2 linked regions of the Rhodovastum atsumiense genome follow. The protein of the gene in region 1 interacts with the protein of each later gene in a pairwise test. Links are inferred from orthologs where the notes say so. Each region holds a gene or a part of one and is shown in the gene's direction. Other genes may lie near its edges. The genes, in order: def and NBY65_RS14235.

Region 1 (8,289 bases):
CCCCCTGTCCGGTTGTCGCGCTGACGGTGCCGGCAAGTGGCGGGGTCTGCCGGTCACAACAGCCGGAGCGGATCAGCCGGTGGCGGGCGTATAGCCGAAGCGGCGGCACATCTCGGCGGCCACCGCGGCGGTGTCGTCCAGCGGTTCGACCGGCCAGTGGGCGAAGGCGCCCTCGAACGGCCTGATCCGGCCATCGGCGAGCAACCCGCGCAGGAACAGGCCGATCCGGCGCGACCGCCCGGGCAGTTCCGCCACCATCACCGGTGCCGGCGTCGCCACCGCCTCCGACACCATCGAGACCGAATCACCGGTCACCACGATCGCATCCGCCAGCGCCAGCATGCCGAAATAGGGATTGTCGCCGGTCATGTCCCACACGAAGGCCCCGAGCGGCGCCAGCGTGTCCCGCAGGATGCGGAGTACGGCCGGGTCGGTCCGGCGCGAGGGCGTGACCGCCAGCCCGACCCGGTCGCCCTGCATCATCCGCGCGAGATCCTGCGCCAGCCGGCCGCCTACCTCGGCGTCCAGCCGGAAGCGGCCATTGGTGCCGCCCACCAGCACCGCGACCAGGGGGCGGGGCAGGTGGGCCAGACGTGACGCCCAGAGCGTGCCGGCCTCGGCCAGCCGCGCCGGGGTCACGCGATGCAGCGCCGTGCGCGTGACCAGGACGTTCGGCCCGGTCAGCTCGTCGTGGCGCGCCGCCACCACCAGGTCGAATTTCCGTGGCGACATGCGCGGGTTCTGCAAAATCACCGCGCGCATCCGCGGCGCCAGCGCCGCGACCACCGCCGCCGGCTTGCCGCCACAGCCGATGACCAGCTCCGCCAGGGGCGGCGCGATGCCCTCCGGCGCGATCGCCGCCAGCGGCCGCGGCCACCACGCCGCCGGCACGTGCCGCCACAGGCCACGCGGCCGCAGCGTGCGGAGCTCGGGCGTGAGCCCGGCGGCTTCCGCGAAGCCGAGCGCCTGGCTGCGCATGCCGGCATAGTCTTCGGTCAGGATCCAGGAGCGGGCGGGCAGCATCGGCCGGTTCTGTCCCTCCGCCCCTGGATGGTCAATCCGATGCGGTCGGGATCATTCGGCAAGCTCGCGCATCACCGCGTGAAGATCGCTCTTGCCCTCGAAGCCGATGCCCGGCAGCTCGGGCAGGGTGACCTGTCCCGCCTCCACCCGCACGCCGTCGGGGAAGCCGCCATAGGGCTGGAACAGGTCCGGGTAGTTCTCACTGCCGCCCAGGCCCAGCCCGGCGGCGATGGCCAGCGACATCTGATGGCCGCCATGCGGGATGCAGCGCCGCCACGACCAGCCGGCCTCGTGCAGCATCTTCAATGTGCGCAGGTATTCACTCAGGCCATAGCTCAGGGTGCAGTCGAACTGCAGCCAGTCGCGGTCGGGACGCAGTCCGCCATACCGGATCAGGTTGCGCGCGTCCTGGTGGCTGAACAGGTTTTCCCCTACCGCCATCGCCCCCGGATAGAATTCGGCCAGGGCCGTCTGCAGGCGATAGTCAAGCGGATCGCCGGGCTCCTCGTACCAGAACAGGTCGTAGCGCCGCAGCATCTTCGCGTAGGCGATGGCGGTTTCCAGGTCGAAGCGGCCATTGGCGTCCACCGCCAGCCGTGCATGGCCGTGGTGCCCCAACTCGGCCAGCACCGCCTCGATCCGCCGCTGGTCCTCGTCGATGGAGGCGCCGCCGATCTTCATCTTCACCACGGTGTAGCCGCGGTCGAGATAGGACCGCATTTCCGCCCGCAGCGCCGCCAGGTCCTTGCCCGGATGGTAGTAGCCGCCGGCGGCGTAGACGAAGACGCAGGGCTCGGCCACCACGCCGTGGTGCTCGGCCAGCAGCCGGAACAGCGGCTTGTCGGCGATCTTGGCGACCGCATCCCACACCGCCATGTCGAGCGTGCCCACCGCCACCGAGCGCTCGCCATGCCCGCCCGGCTTCTCGTTGGCCATCATCGCCGCCCAGACGCGATTGGGATCGAGGTTCCCGCCATCCGCATCCAGCAGGCTTTCCGGCGGGGCTTCCAGCAGGCGCGGGGCGAAACGCTCGCGGATCAATCCGCCCTGGCCGTAGCGACCATTGGAGTTGAAGCCGTAGCCGACCACGCGCCTGCCGTCGCGCACCACGTCGGTGACCACGGCGACAAGACTGGTCGTCATCTTCGAAAAATCGATATAGGCGTTGCGGATCGGCGAGGCGATCGGACGCGTCACCTCGCGGATGTCGACGATACGGACCATGGCTGTTTCCTCCGTCGCGGCGCCGCACTCTGGCGCGTGCGCCGGTCCCATGCCAGCGCGCGGCGCGCTACATTCCGGTACGTGAACGGAGGCGGGAAAACCGGGTGAAGGCCCTTCCAGGTTCCTCGCGCGCTGCGCAGCCGGGACTGCGTGCCGGTGCGCAACAACCGCTCCCGGAGCCCGTTTCCCTTGACGCCGCCGTCGCGGATACCCATACATGGGGTGCGCGCCCTGATGTGGTTTCGTGCGCTGCCCGCCCGTGCGTGTCCCTGGCAATATGCAGGGATCGGGCGCACCCCCAGGTAGCCCGCTTTTCCCAAACGAATGCGCCGGTCCGCGATCCTGCCGATCGTGATGACGCGTCCGCCGCGCGACCACCGCGTGGCGTGGCGACGCGTCGATGTGAAAGAGACCTGATGACCGACTTCTCCACCTTCGGCCTGTCCCCCGCCCTGCTCAAGGCGCTGGCGACCGAGGGTTATACGACCCCTACCCCGATCCAGGCGCAGGCGATCCCGCAGGTGCTGGCCGGGCACGACGTCCAGGGCATCGCCCAGACCGGCACCGGCAAGACCGCTGCCTTCGCGCTGCCCATCCTGCACCGCCTTGCCGCTTCGGGTGCCCGTCCGGCGCCGAAGACCTGCCGCGCCCTGATCCTCGCGCCCACGCGCGAGCTTGCCGGGCAGATCGCCGACAACGTGCGGGCCTATGCCCGCCACACCGGGCTGCGCGTGGCGCTGATGTTCGGCGGCGTGCCCAAGCTGCGCCAGGCCCGCGCCATCGCCGGCGGCGTCGACGTGCTGGTCGCCACCCCGGGCCGCCTGCTTGACCATGTCGGCGACCGCGCCCTGCGCCTCGATGCGGTCGAGGTGCTGGTGCTGGACGAGGCCGACCATATGCTCGACCTCGGCTTCATCGTGCCGATCCGGCGGATCGCCGCGATGCTCCCGACCGGGCGCCAGACCCTGCTGTTCACCGCCACCATGCCGCCCGAGATCGCCAAGCTGGCTTCCGGCCTGCTGCGCGACCCGGTCCGGGTGTCCGTCGCCCCGATTTCCACCCCGGCCGAGCGTATCGCCCAGCACGTGCTGTTCGTCGAGCAGACCGCCAAGCGGTCGGCGCTGCGCAACCTGCTGGCCCGGGCGGGGGAGGGGCGCACATTGGTGTTCACCCGTACCAAGCACGGCGCCGATCGCGTGGTGAAGGACCTCGACGCGCATGGCATCGAGGCAGTCGCCATCCATGGCAACAAGAGCCAGGGCCAGCGCGAGCGGGCGCTGGGCGCGTTCCGGGCGGGCGTCACCCGCGTGCTGGTGGCGACCGACATCGCCGCCCGCGGCATCGACGTGGACGGGGTGACCCACGTGGTCAATTTCGACCTGCCGAACGTTCCGGAAAGCTATGTGCACCGGATCGGCCGCACGGCGCGCGCCGGTGCGTCAGGCGTGGCGATCAGCCTGTGCGGGCCGGACGAGCGGCCCTACCTGCGCGATATCGAGAAGCTGATGCGCATCAAGGTGCCGGTGCTGCAGGCGGCATAACGGCGAGGCTTTGCCCCGCACCCGACCAGGAGGCTTCGCCTCCTGGACCTCCACCAAGGGCCTTTGGCCCTTGGAACCCATTCTTTTCAGTGCACCAGGGTCGCCAGCATCTCGTGCTGATGCACGGCGGCGATGGCGAGGTTGCGGTCGCCGGCCACGGCCATGGGCGTGCCGTCCGCGGCGTGGATGGCATAGGCGGTGCTGCCGTTCATCATCACCGGTTTGACGTAGGCGATCTGAGAGACGCCGAGCTTGGCGAGCTGGTCGGTGGTCAGATGGCGGATATCGATGGGCTCAGGCGAGGCAGCATTCAAATTTTCGGCCGAATCAATGGTCATTTTCTGTCTCCTGTGGGTTCGGCGCCCCCTTCTGCAGCAACGCCGCAACCCTTGATCGGGTTCGGGCCGTCAGTCCTCGCGTGGGCCCGTCACCACGGCACCGCCGCCATTTCCGGCCCGGCGGATCTGGATGGTCTTCACCCGGCTTTCCGGTTGCGGCCGTGCGAGGTCGATGTGCAGCAGGCCGTTGTCGAGCCAGGCACCGCGGACCTCGATGCCCTCGGCCATGACGAAGGCGCGCTGGAACTGCCGGGCGGCGATGCCGCGGTGCAGGAACACGCGCCCCTGGCTGTCGTCCGATTGGCGTCCGCGGATCACCAGCTGGTTGTCTTCCTGCGTGATCTGCAGGTCGTCCATGGTGAAGCCGGCGACGGCGAGGGTGATGCGCAGGCCGGTCGGGCTGATCTGCTCGATATTGTAGGGCGGGTACCCGTCGGACGAGGATTTCGACGCCCGTTCGAGCATCTGCTCGAGGTGATCGAACCCCAGGAACATCGGGGAAGTGAATACGCGCGTCGTCAAGTTCAGGCCTCCTCGTGAGAGCGAAGCAGTGGCCGGGCCCCGTTCGCGGCAACCCGTCGTGACGTATTTTGGCAGCGCTCCGCTGCGATGCAAGCCCCGTGGGCGTTGATCCGGCGGCTGGGCGACGCTACATCGGCGGCATGAGTGATCCCGTCACCGAAGCTTCACCTGCCCCTGTCCTGGATGAGATCGAGACCCTGCCCATCCTGGTCGCGCCGCATCCGGTGCTGAAGGCGCGCGCGCGCCCGGTGACGGAGGCCGACCATGGCGAGGTCCAGGCCCTGATCGCGCGCATGTTCGAGACGATGTACCGGGCGCCGGGCATCGGGCTGGCGGCGCCGCAGGTCGGGGTGGGGCTGCGCATGGCCATCATCGACCTGCAGCGCGACAACCGGCGCACCCCGATCGTGCTGATCAATCCCGAAGTGGTCGCCGAGAGCGACGCCCTGGCCACCCGGGAAGAAGGCTGCCTGTCGCTGCCCGGCCAGTATGCCCAGGTCACCCGCCCGGCGCTGGTGCGCGTCCGCTACACCGACGAGACCGGGGCGCGGCGGGAAATCGAGGGGCAGGACCTGCTGGGCGCCTGCCTGCAGCACGAGATCGACCATCTCGACGGCGTGCTGTTCGTCGACCACCTTTCCGTGCTCAGGCGCAACATCATCATGCGCCGGCTCGTCAAGGAGCAGCGGCAGAAGGCGAAGTAGCCGTGCGACTGGCTTTCATGGGCAGCCCGGATTTCGCCGTGCCGGCGCTGCGGGCGCTGCACGCGGCCGGGCACGAGATCGTGGCGGTCTATTGCCAGCCACCGCGCCCGGCCGGCCGCGGCCATGCCGTGCATCCCTGCCCGGTGCATGCGGCGGCGGAGGCGCTCGGGCTGCCTGTGCGCACGCCGGCGCGGCTGCGCAAGGACACCGCCGAGCATGCGGCGTTCGCGGCGCTCGGGCTGGATGCGGCGGTGGTGGCGGCCTATGGGCTGATCATCCCCGATCCCATGCTGGTGGCACCGCGCCGCGGTTGCATCAACATCCATGCCAGCCTGTTGCCGCGCTGGCGCGGCGCCGCCCCGATCCAGGCGGCGCTGCTCGCCGGCGACACCGAGACCGGGGTCACCATCATGCAGGTCGATTCCGGGCTCGACACCGGGCCGATGCTGCTGCGCGGGTCAGTGCCGATCACGCCCGCCACCACCACCCCCGAGTTGCACGACGCCCTGGCCGAGCTGGGGGCGCAACTGGTCCTGCGTGCGCTGGACGAGGCGCCGGAACCGGTGCCCCAGCCCGCCGAGGGCGCCACCTATGCCGCCAAGCTCACGCGCGAGGACGGGAAGCTCGACTGGACGCAGGACGTGGCGGTGCTGGAGCGGCGCGTGCGCGCGCTCAATCCCTGGCCGGGCACCTTCACCCTGCTGGACGGCGCCCCGCTGAAGGTGCTGGCGGCGCGGCCGGAAGCGGGGGCGGGGGAGCCCGGAACGGTGCTCGACGAGGCGTTGCTGGTCGCCTGCGGGTCCGGCGCGCTGCGGCTGCTGCGCGTGCAGGCGCCCGGTCGCGGCGCCATGGATGCGGCCGCCTTCCTGCGGGGACGCCGGATCGCGGCGGGCACCAGGCTGGGCTGATGCCTCGCTACGCGCTGCTGCTGGAGTACGACGGTACCGGGTTCGTCGGCTGGCAGATGCAGGCACAGGGCCTGTCGCTGCAGGCCGTGCTGGAACAGGCCGCCTCCCGGCTGGCCGGCGGCGCGCCGGTGCCGAGCGTGGTGGCCGGGCGCACCGATGCGGGCGTGCATGCCGAAGGGCAGGTGGCGCAGATCGACCTGCCCGCTGCCTTCCCGCCGGATCGGCTGCGGGATGCGCTGAATTTCCACATGAAGCCGCATCGGCTGGTGGTGCTGCGGGCGGCGCTGGCACCGGAGGGCTGGAACGCTCGTTTCTCGGCTGTCGGGCGGGGCTATCGCTACCGCATCCTCAACCGCCGGCCGCGGCCGGGGCTGCTGGAGGGGCGGGTCTGGCATGTCGAGCGCGACCTCGACGTGCCGGCGATGGCGGCGGCGGCGCGGCTGCTGCTCGGCCGGCACGATTTCTCCTCCTTCCGTGCCGCCGCCTGTCAGGCCAGGAGCCCGTTGCGCACGCTGGACCGGCTGGAAGTGACGCGGCAGGGCGAGCTGGTGGAGATCGTGGCGGAGGCGCGCAGCTTCCTGCATCACCAGGTGCGCAACATGACCGGCACGCTGAAGCTGGTGGGCGAGGGGCGCTGGCCGGTCGGACGGGTAGCCGAGGCACTGGCGGCGCGGGACCGCCGGGCCGCCGGCCCGACCGCCCCGCCCGAGGGGCTGGCGCTGACACGGGTGCGCTACGATCCGGATCCGTTCACGACGACGGTCGTTGATATTCCGGAACGGGAACCTGTCTGCGGATCCTGACGGGCGGGATCAGCGAATCGATTCGGTAAAGCCGAGCAGGAACAACCCGAGCGTGAAATCGGTGGCCACCAGCAGGGCCGCCGTGAAGCCGGGCACGGCGAGCGACAGGCGGGTGGCGTACCATTCCAGCCACAGCGCCCAGCCCATCGCCGCCAGCCACAGGGTCTGCGCCACCAGGGGCGGCACGTGCAGCAGCTCCGGCACGATGGCGCCGGTCAGGATCAGGTACTGGACGACGTTGCACCAGTTCCAGGCGGTGATGAAGATCGGCCAGCGATGGTCCCGCCCCAGGCTGGCGGCCATCACGTGCGAGAGCAGCGCGAAGCCGACCCAGCCGACCACGTAGCCCAGCAGGTCGAGCACCAGCGCCTGGCCGGGCTGGTCCGGCATCGGCACCCGCCCCTGCGCCCAGTCCAGCAGGTGCAGGCAGAGGAAGGCCGGCAGGCACAGCACCGCCGCCCAGAAGCTGCGGGCGGCGACGGTCATTTCGTCTTCCGGCGGGGCGGCGATCAACTGCAGGCCCTCGGCCCGTCCCCGCGCCAGCAGCAGGGCGCCGTGCAGCGCCGTGCCCCACGACCCGGCCATTACGCCGGGGGCAGGGCCTGCAGCCCCGCGATCACGCGTGGGCCGAGAAACAGCAGCGCCGCCCCCAGGTTCACCGCCAGCACCAGCAGCACCGCCCGTCCCCAGGACAGCCGCAGCCCGACCCGTGCCACGAAGGCATCGAGCACGAAGCCATAGATGGCGACCGCCAGCAGCCCCAGCCCTACCGCGCCGCGTTGCGTCAGGCCCATGGTGCCGAACAGGCCGATCAGCAGCAGCGACGTGCTGAGCGCGAGCAGCATCGCCCAGCGCGACCAGTTGAAGGCGGTGGCGTAGCGCAGCCATTCCGCCTCGCGCCGCCACAGCCGCGCCAGCAGGTGCGACAGCACGGGCGGGGTCAGCAGCGCCACCAGCGTGCCGAGCAGCCCGGCCAGGGCGTCGACGCCGGCCCCGGAGACCATGCCGAGCACGCCGCCCACCAGCGGAAAGGCAACCAGCGGGGCGAGGCTGTTGAGGAAGCACTGGCGGCTGTCGCCGAACTGCTCCATGCCGCCGGCCCGCAGCAGGGCCAGTTGCAGGATGCCGCGCATGACGCTGCGCCGTTGCGGCAGGGAGGCAGTCATGTCAGCACCGTGTCCAGCAGGTGACGATAGACACGGGCGAGCTGGCGCAGGTCCTCGACC
Region 2 (8,328 bases), 1.6 Mb from region 1 along the record:
GGCGGACTGGCCGAGCGGGTGCAGGCCGAAGGGGCACGCTCGCCCGCCGACCTGATGATCGTGGTGGACATCGGCAATCTGAGCGACCTCGCCAAACGCGGCCTGACCCAACCGGTGCGCTCGGCGGCGGTCGAGGCGGCGATCCCCTCGGGCCTGCGCGATCCGGGCGGGCACTGGTTCGCGCTGTCGCTGCGCGCCCGCGCGATCATGGTCTCGAAGGAACGGGTGCCGGACACGACGCTGACCTATGAGAACCTCGCCGATCCGCGCTGGAAAGGCCGGTTATGCCTGCGCAGCGGCCAGCATCCCTACAACACCGCGCTGTTCGCCGCCCTGCTGGCCCATCACGATGCCGCCTGGCTGGATACCTACCTGGCCGGGCTCAAGGCCAATCTCGCCCGCCGCCCCGCCGGCGGCGATCGCGACGTGGCGCGCGACATCCTCGCCGGGCAATGCGATGTCGGGCTGGCCAACACCTATTACGGCGGGCTGATGCTTTCGGGCGCGGGCGGTGCCGAGCAGAAGCGCTGGGGCGAGGCGGTGCGGGTGGTGCTGCCCGGCTTCGCCGATGGCGGAGGCACGCATGTGAACGTCTCCGGGGCGGCGGTCGCGCGACATGCGCCGAACCGCGAGGAAGCGGTGAAGCTGCTGGAATTCCTGACCTCGCCCGCGGCGCAACAAAGCTTCGCCGAGGCGAATTTCGAATATCCGGTGCGTCAAGGCGTGGCGCTGAACCCGATCGTCGCCTCGTTCGGCACGCTGCGCGTCGACGAGACCCCGCTGACGGAGATCGCGGCGCGGCGCGAGGCGGCCAGCCTGGCGGTCGATCGCGCCGGGCTCGATCGCTAGCCGGCTCTCGTGCTGCGTGTCGCCGCCACCGGGGTCGCGTCCCTGGTGGCGTTGCCGGTCGCGGCCCTGGCGATCCTGGCCGCGCAAGGATCGGGGGCATTATGGCCGCATCTGGCCGGCTACGTCCTGCCCGATGCCCTGCAGCAGACGCTGGTGCTGCTGCTCGGCGTGGGCGTGGTGGCGGGGGCGCTCGGCACCGGGGCCGCATGGCTGGTTGCCTGGCACGATTTCCCCGGGCGGGGCGTGCTGTCCTGGGCGCTGCTGCTGCCGCTCGCGGTGCCGACCTATATCAGCGCCTATGCCTGGCTCGACCTGCTGCACCCAGCGGGTCCGGTACAGGCGGCGCTGCGCACGCTGTGGGGAGGGTCCGGGCATGGCCCGCTGCTGCCGGACCTGCGCTCGACCGGGGGCTGCGTGCTGCTGCTCGGCGGCGTGCTCTACCCCTATGTCTACCTCAACGTCCGCATCGCCCTGGCCAGCCAGGGCGCCGAGCTGATGAACGCGGCGCGCAGCCTGGGCGCCTCCGGATCGATGCTGCTGTGGCGGGTGGGGCTGCCGATGGCCCGGCCGGCGATCGCGGTCGGTATCAGCCTGGCACTGCTGGAGGCGCTGAACGACATCGGCGCGAGTGAATTCCTCGGGGTGCGGACGCTGACGGTGGCGATCTCGGTCACCTGGCTCACCCGGTCCTCGCTGGAAGGCGCGGCGCAACTGGCCCTGGCGCTGCTGCTGCTGGTGGCCGGGGTGATGGCCCTGGAACGCTGGGGCCGGCGGGCTGCGGCGGCCGCCCCCGGCAGCCGCCCCCCTGCGCCCGTGCGCCTGCGTGGCCTGCCGGGGGCCGCGGCGACGCTGGCCTGCGCGGTGCCGGTGGGCCTGGGCTTCGCCGCCCCGGCGGCGCATCTGGCGTGGTCGAGTTGGACGCGCGTCGCCGCCCACGGCCTGCCGGCGGAACTGGCCGCCTGGACCGGGGCGAGCGCGCTGCTGGCCGCGCTGGCGGCCGCGGCAACGCTGCTCGGCGCCCTGCTGGTGGCGTTCTGCGCGCGGATCGGGCATGGCCGCTTCCCGCTGCTGCTGGCCATGCTGGGCTATGCCATGCCGGGCGGGGTGATCGCGGTCGGGCTGGTGGTGGCGCTGGGCGGGGTGGATACGCTGCTGCAGGCGACCTGGCCGCTGGCCGCCGCACCGGTGCTGTCGGGCTCGGTGGCGGCGGTGGTGCTGGCCTATCTCGTGCGCTTCCTGGCCATTCCCGTGGGCGCGGTGGACGCGGCGTATGCGACCCTCGGCCGCGAGATGGACATCTGCGCCCGCAGCCTCGGCGCGCGCAGCTTCACGCTGTTCGCGCGCATCCACCTGCCCCTGCTGGCCCCCGCCCTGCCCGCCGCCGCGCTGCTGGTGTTCATCGACGCAATGAAGGAGCTGCCGGCGACCCTGCTGCTGCGGCCGCTGAACCTGGAGACGCTGGCCACCGCGCTCTATGGCGAGGCGGTGCGCGGCACCTACGAGGACGGGGCGGTGGCGGCGCTGGCGATCGTCGCGGCGGGGCTGGTGCCGGTGGTGCTGCTGGCCCGCGTGGCCCGGTTCAGGCCGCCCGCCGCGCCAGTTCGAGCACGCGGTCGACCGTCGGCTGTTCCCGGGACCGTCCCCGTCCCCGCCCTCCGCGCAGCGTCACCACCGCGATGACGAGCAGGCCTCCATGGAACAGCAGGCCGCAGAGCAGCACCACCGGACCGGGAATCGGCCCGATGGCGGCGCGCGCCCACAGGTCGCCGACCGAGGCGATCGGCGTGGGATGGATCACCAGCTTGCCGACATAGGCCACCGCCTGGATGATGAAGATCCAGCCATAGTTCTTGCGCAGCCGCCGTCCCAGCGCATCGGCGAAGGTGATGTGCAGGCGGGGCGCCTGGTAGTCCTGGTAGAGGATCTCGTTCCAGTGGTTGTCGATCTGCACGCCCTGGCCGAGCAGGATCGGGCCGAAGAACTGGGTTTCCAGGATATGCGCCCGCACCCGCCAGAAATCGAAGAAGCGGTAGCGGCGGGCCTCGATGCGCAGGAACACCGCCACCAGCAGACCGACCAGGACCAGTGGCAGCGGCGAGGCGGTCTCGTGGCTGAAGGTCAGCGACAGCGCGATCCCGGTCGAGACCACCGCCCAGTTGGTGGTAGCATCCAGGCGGTTGCGCCACATGGTGCTGCGATACAGTTCGCCCCGATAGAGATGCGACAGCGCCGTGATCTCGGCCGAGCCGAAGCGGGGCGCCCGGGCCTGGGGCGGGGATTGCGGCTGCGCTTGCGACTGTTGTGACTGCGGTTCGGGCTGGGGCTGGGTTTCGAGCATGGCGTTTCCCCCCTTGCTTTGCTTGGGACATCCGGACGCGCCTGCGGGGCGTGCCGGATCTCCGGTGTGCGCGCGCGGATGCCGCCCGGCACCGTTGCGCCCGGGCAGAGACTGCCCGAGCGCCGCGGCTTCGCCAAGGAGGGAGGTAATGACTACTTCTGGTCCGGGGCGGGGGCGGCGTTGAGCTGGATGTAGCGCTCGATGCCGATCTGGCGGATCAGGTCGTCCTGGGCGTCGAGGAAGTCGACATGCTCCTCTTCGTTGTCGAGGATGCGGCGCAGCAGGTCGCGCGAGACGTAGTCACGCACGCTCTCGCAGTAGGCGATCCCCTCGCGCAGGTCGTCCATGGCCTTCTCCTCGAGCGCGCGGTCGGCCTGGAGGATTTCCTGAACGGTCTGGCCGACCCGGACGGGATTGAGGCGCTGCACGTTGGGCAGGCCGTCGAGAAAGAGGATGCGGTCGATCAGCCAGTCGGCGTGCCGCATCTCCTCGATCGATTCGTTGTATTCGTGCTTGCCGAGCAGGGTGACACCCCAGTGCTGCAGCGTGCGGGCATGCAGGAAATATTGATTGATCGCGGTCAGCTCGTTGGTGAGCTGCGTATTCAGATGTTCGACGACTTTCGGATCGCGAAGCATGCGCGGTCATCCCCTGTGGTGGGCACGCGAGAGGGGGCGGCAGCCAGGACATCGCGCGTCACGACCCGACTCCATCTCCGTCGCGGCAGAGGCGAGCCTAGGGGCGCGACCGGCCGCACTCAACGCCTGTTGCGCGAGCGGGCACAAGACGATGCGGGCGATCCGGGCCTGGAACCCGGCCGCAGCCCGCTCAGGCGGCGGCGGGCAGCGGGGCGGCGGCGTCCCCGGCCGGCTCCGGCGTGGCGGACGGCGTCACCGTGGCGTCGAGTGCCTGCTGCACCAGCTCCCGCAGCACGGAGACGCAGGTGCCGCATTTGGCGCGGCATTTGCACGCATGGAACACCTCACCGGGCCGGGACGCGCCGTGCACCGTGGTCGCGTGCGCGACGTCGGCATGGGTGAGGGCGTTGCAGATGCAGACATACATGTCGCGGGCGATCCGGCTGCGGTGGCACGCACAGCAATACATGTTGCTGCAAATGACTCGCAATAGCGATTCTGCTGCAGCCCTGTTCCCCGCTCTGCGGGCTTGCCGCGCGGCGGCGGAATTCGCTAACCCTTTAAAGATCGTGCCGCCAATCGGGGCGAGCCGGGAAACGGAGCAGAAGCAATGGGTTACAGAGTCGCGGTCGTCGGCGCCACCGGGGCGGTCGGGCGCGAGATGCTGAAAACCCTGGCCGAGCGAAAGTTTCCCACTACGGAAGTCGCCGCTGTTGCCTCCGGCCGTTCCGCCGGCCAGGAGGTCAGCTTCGGCAACGACCAGGTCCTGAAGGTCCAGAACCTCGACAAGTTCGACTTCGCCGGCTGGGACATCGGGCTGTTCAGCCCAGGTGCCTCGGTCTCGGCCGTGCATGCGCCGCGCGCGGCGGCGGCGGGGTGTGTCGTCATCGACAACACCAGCCAGTTTCGCATGGAACCGGATGTGCCGCTGGTGGTGCCGGAAGTGAACCCGCAGGCGCTGCAGCGGATCCCACGCGGCATCATCGCCAACCCGAACTGCTCGACCATCCAGATGGTAGTGGCGCTGAAGCCGCTGCACGACCAGTTCGGCATCAGGCGTGTGGTGGTCTCGACCTACCAGTCGGTGTCGGGCGCGGGCAAGGAAGGCATGGACGAGCTGTTCGCCCAGACCAAGGCGACCTACGTCAACGACCCGATCAAGCCCGAGCAGTTCACCAAGCAGATCGCCTTCAACTGCATTCCGCACATCGACAAGTTCATGTCCGACGGCGCCACCAAGGAAGAGTGGAAGATGACCGTCGAGACGCGGAAGATTCTCGATCCCGACATCAAGGTGATCGCCACCTGCGTGCGCGTGCCGGTGTTCATCGGCCATTCCGAGGCCGTCTACATCGAATGTGAGCGGCCGATCAGCGTCGAGGCCGCGCGCGACGCGCTGCGTGACGCGCCGGGCGTGGTCGTGCTCGATCAGCGCGAGGACGGCGGCTACATCACCCCGCTGGAATGCCAGGGCGAGGACGCCACCTATGTCAGCCGCATCCGCCAGGATCCGACGGTGGAGAACGGCCTGGCCTTCTGGTGCGTCAGCGACAACCTGCGCAAGGGCGCGGCGCTGAACGCGGTGCAGATCGCCGAGACGCTGATCGCGCAGGGGCTGCTGAAGAAGCGGGCGGCCTGACGCCCCGCCGCGCCGGCAGCGCGGCGGGCGGATCCGCCCACGGAGATCATGACGGACGTGCTGCGGCGCAACGACAAGAATCGTTGCGCCGCAGCACGCGTTCGCGCATGAGCTGCGGGAGCCTGGTTGCGCCTTTCGCGTTCGGCCGCCGCCCGCCCGGCCGATTGTTCCCTTGCAGCTCCATTCCTTCTTCGTCGCCGCGTTGACCCACCGGGTGCGCCGGAGTATGGCGGGACGCAACGGACGGTGCAGCGCGCGGACCAGGGCGCTGACTGCGGCCTGGGGCGCCGCCCGAAAAAGGAGAGAAACCCGATGAGGGACATACGCGAAGCGCAATATGTCGGGCGCACCAGCGATGGCCGCCTGGTCCAACGCCCGATGTCGGGCCACCTGTCGGTGTTCTTCAACTTCGACATGGTGATGTCCGTCTCCCACCGGGTCACCGGCTGCGCGATCGCAGTCGGCACCATCATCATGGTGTGGTTCCTGGTCGCCGCGGCGAGCGGCGAGGCCGCCTACGCAACGTTCTCCCGCGTGGCGCGCTCCCCGATCGGCTACCTTGCGCTGTTCGGCTGGACCTTCGCACTCTGGTACCACTGGTGCGTCGGCATCCGGCACCTGATCTGGGACGCCGGCAAGATGTACGACCTGCCGTCGGTGGAGCGCTCCCGCGCCGTGATCCTCGGCGCGAGCGCAGGGCTGACGCTGCTCACCTGGTTCATCGCCCTTACCTGACAGCGCCCGAGGAATCCCCGTCATGGCCGACCCCAAGGGACTCAAAGTCGACACGATGCGCACTTTCCTCGGCCGCGCCCGCGGCCTGGGATCGGCGAAATCGGGTTTCGATCACTGGTGGATACAGCGCCTGACCTCCATTGCGCTGGTGCCGCTGACATTGTGGTTCATCTGGTCGCTCGCGCACCTGACCGGACAGCCCTATGCCGAGGTGCGGGCCTGGGCAGGCAACATCATCAACGCCACGCTGCTGCTGACCCTGATCGTGCTGACCTTCGAGCACTTGCATCTGGGCGTGCAGGTCGTCTGCGAAGACTACATCCATACCGACGTGATCCGCACGCCGGTGATCCTGGCGGTCAAGGCCGCCTCGCTGCTGCTGGGACTGGCAGCGACGATCGCCGTGCTGAAGCTCGCCATCACCGGATGACCTCGCGGCCTGCGGCGCTGCGCTGCATTTGAACGGATCAGAGATGAACGCGATCACCAAGCCTTCCCTCGGTGCCTACAACGTCATCGACCACACCTATGACGTGGTGGTGGTCGGCGCCGGCGGGGCCGGCCTGCGCGCGACCTTCGGCATCGGCGCGGCGGGCCTGAAGACGGCCTGCATCACCAAGGTCTTCCCCACCCGCAGCCATACCGTGGCCGCCCAGGGCGGCATCGGCGCGGCGCTGGGCAACATGGGCGAGGACGACTGGCGCTGGCACATGTACGACACCGTCAAGGGGTCGGACTGGCTCGGCGACCAGGACGCCATCGAATACATGTGCCGCGAGGCCATCCCGGCAGTCTACGAGCTGGAGCATTACGGCGTGCCGTTCAGCCGCACCGAGGACGGGCGCATCTACCAGCGCCCCTTCGGCGGCCACATGACCAATTTCGGCAAGGCGCCGGCCATGCGCGCCTGCGCCGCCGCCGACCGCACCGGCCACGCCATCCTGCACACGCTGTACCAGCAGTCGCTGAAGCACGACGTCGAGTTCTTCGTCGAGTATTTCGCCCTCGACCTGATCATGGACGAGGACGGCGCCTGCCGCGGCGTGGTCGCCTGGAACCTTGAAGACGGCACCATCCACCGCTTCCGCGCCCAAACCGTGGTGCTGGCCACCGGCGGCTACGGGCGGGCCTACCTGTCCTGCACCTCGGCCCATACCTGCACCGGCGACGGCAACGCCATGGTGCTGCGCGCCGGCCTGCCCTGCCAGGACATGGAATTCGTGCAGTTCCATCCGACCGGCATCTTCCCCGCCGGCTGCCTGATCACCGAGGGCGCCCGCGGCGAGGGCGGCTACCTGACCAACAGCGAAGGCGAGCGCTTCATGGAGCGCTACGCGCCGACCGCGAAGGACCTCGCCTCGCGCGACGTGGTATCGCGGTCCATGACGCTGGAGATCAACGCCGGGCGCGGCTGCGGTCCGCACAAGGACCACATCCTGCTGCACCTGGAGCACCTTGGCGCCGACATCCTGCACGAACGCCTGCCGGGCATTTCGGAAACGGCGCGGGTGTTCGCGGGCGTCGACGTCACCAAGGAGCCGATCCCGGTGCTGCCGACCGTGCACTACAACATGGGCGGCATCCCCACCAACGTACACACCGAGGTGCTGCGGCCGACCAAGGACAATCCCGACGCGGTCGTCCCCGGGCTGATGGCCGTGGGCGAGGCCGCCTGCGTCTCGGTGCACGGCGCCAACCGCCTCGGCACCAACTCGCTGCTCGACCTGGTCGTGTTCGGCCGCGCCGCCGCGCACCGCGCCGCCGAGACCATCCGGCCGGGCACCTCGCAGGCGCCGCTGCCCGCGCGCGCGGGCGAGTACGCGCTCGACCGGCTGGACAGCGCGCGCCACGCCAAGGGCGGCACCAAGGTCGCTGACCTGCGCCTGGAACTGCAGCGCACGATGCAGGCCCACGCCGCGGTGTTCCGCAACAGCGAGAGCCTGACCCAAGGCGTGGAGAAGATGAAGAAGGTCTGGGCCGGGCTTTCGGACATCCACGTGTCCGACCGGTCGCTGATCTGGAATTCCGACCTGATGGAAGCGTTGGAACTGCAGAACCTGATGGGCAACGCCGCCACCACCATGACCGGCGCGGAAGCCCGCAAGGAAAGCCGTGGCGCGCAGGCGCAT

What was found.
Region 2: the proteins of def (region 1) and NBY65_RS14235 interact in binary tests that used the Escherichia coli proteins (3 or more experiments, as listed by UniProt). The link is inferred for Rhodovastum atsumiense from one-to-one orthologs.

What each region holds. Positions count from the first base shown.
Region 1 is NZ_OW485601.1:1,516,056-1,524,344, reverse strand. Bases 3,620-6,570 are described here. They hold def (peptide deformylase), read left to right. Parts: upstream 3,620-4,788; coding sequence 4,789-5,352; downstream 5,353-6,570. Other genes in these bases: truA (tRNA pseudouridine(38-40) synthase TruA), read left to right, coding at 6,260-6,570; fmt (methionyl-tRNA formyltransferase), read left to right, coding at 5,355-6,260; NBY65_RS06770 (Hsp20 family protein), read right to left, coding at 4,196-4,648; NBY65_RS06775 (DUF1150 family protein), read right to left, coding at 3,875-4,126; NBY65_RS06780 (DEAD/DEAH box helicase), read left to right, coding at 3,620-3,788. Also shown: NBY65_RS06790 (mitochondrial fission ELM1 family protein), read right to left, coding at 73-1,023; NBY65_RS06785 (mandelate racemase/muconate lactonizing enzyme family protein), read right to left, coding at 1,075-2,247; more of NBY65_RS06780, read left to right, coding at 2,664-3,619; more of truA, read left to right, coding at 6,571-7,063; NBY65_RS06750 (hypothetical protein), read right to left, coding at 7,073-7,648; NBY65_RS06745 (hypothetical protein), read right to left, coding at 7,648-8,229; dapE (succinyl-diaminopimelate desuccinylase), read right to left, coding at 8,226-8,289. UniProt on the Escherichia coli protein: Removes the formyl group from the N-terminal Met of newly synthesized proteins. Requires at least a dipeptide for an efficient rate of reaction. N-terminal L-methionine is a prerequisite for activity but the enzyme has broad specificity at other positions.
Region 2 is NZ_OW485601.1:3,135,132-3,143,459, reverse strand. The notes cover bases 3,460-6,449. They hold NBY65_RS14235 (aspartate-semialdehyde dehydrogenase), read left to right. Parts: upstream 3,460-4,435; coding sequence 4,436-5,464; downstream 5,465-6,449. Other genes in these bases: sdhD (succinate dehydrogenase, hydrophobic membrane anchor protein), read left to right, coding at 6,222-6,449; sdhC (succinate dehydrogenase, cytochrome b556 subunit), read left to right, coding at 5,777-6,199; NBY65_RS14240 ((2Fe-2S)-binding protein), read right to left, coding at 4,016-4,252; bfr (bacterioferritin), read right to left, coding at 3,460-3,825. In the rest of the region: NBY65_RS14260 (extracellular solute-binding protein), read left to right, coding at 1-849; NBY65_RS14255 (ABC transporter permease), read left to right, coding at 859-2,529; NBY65_RS14250 (DUF2270 domain-containing protein), read right to left, coding at 2,429-3,187; more of bfr, read right to left, coding at 3,340-3,459; more of sdhD, read left to right, coding at 6,450-6,629; sdhA (succinate dehydrogenase flavoprotein subunit), read left to right, coding at 6,673-8,328.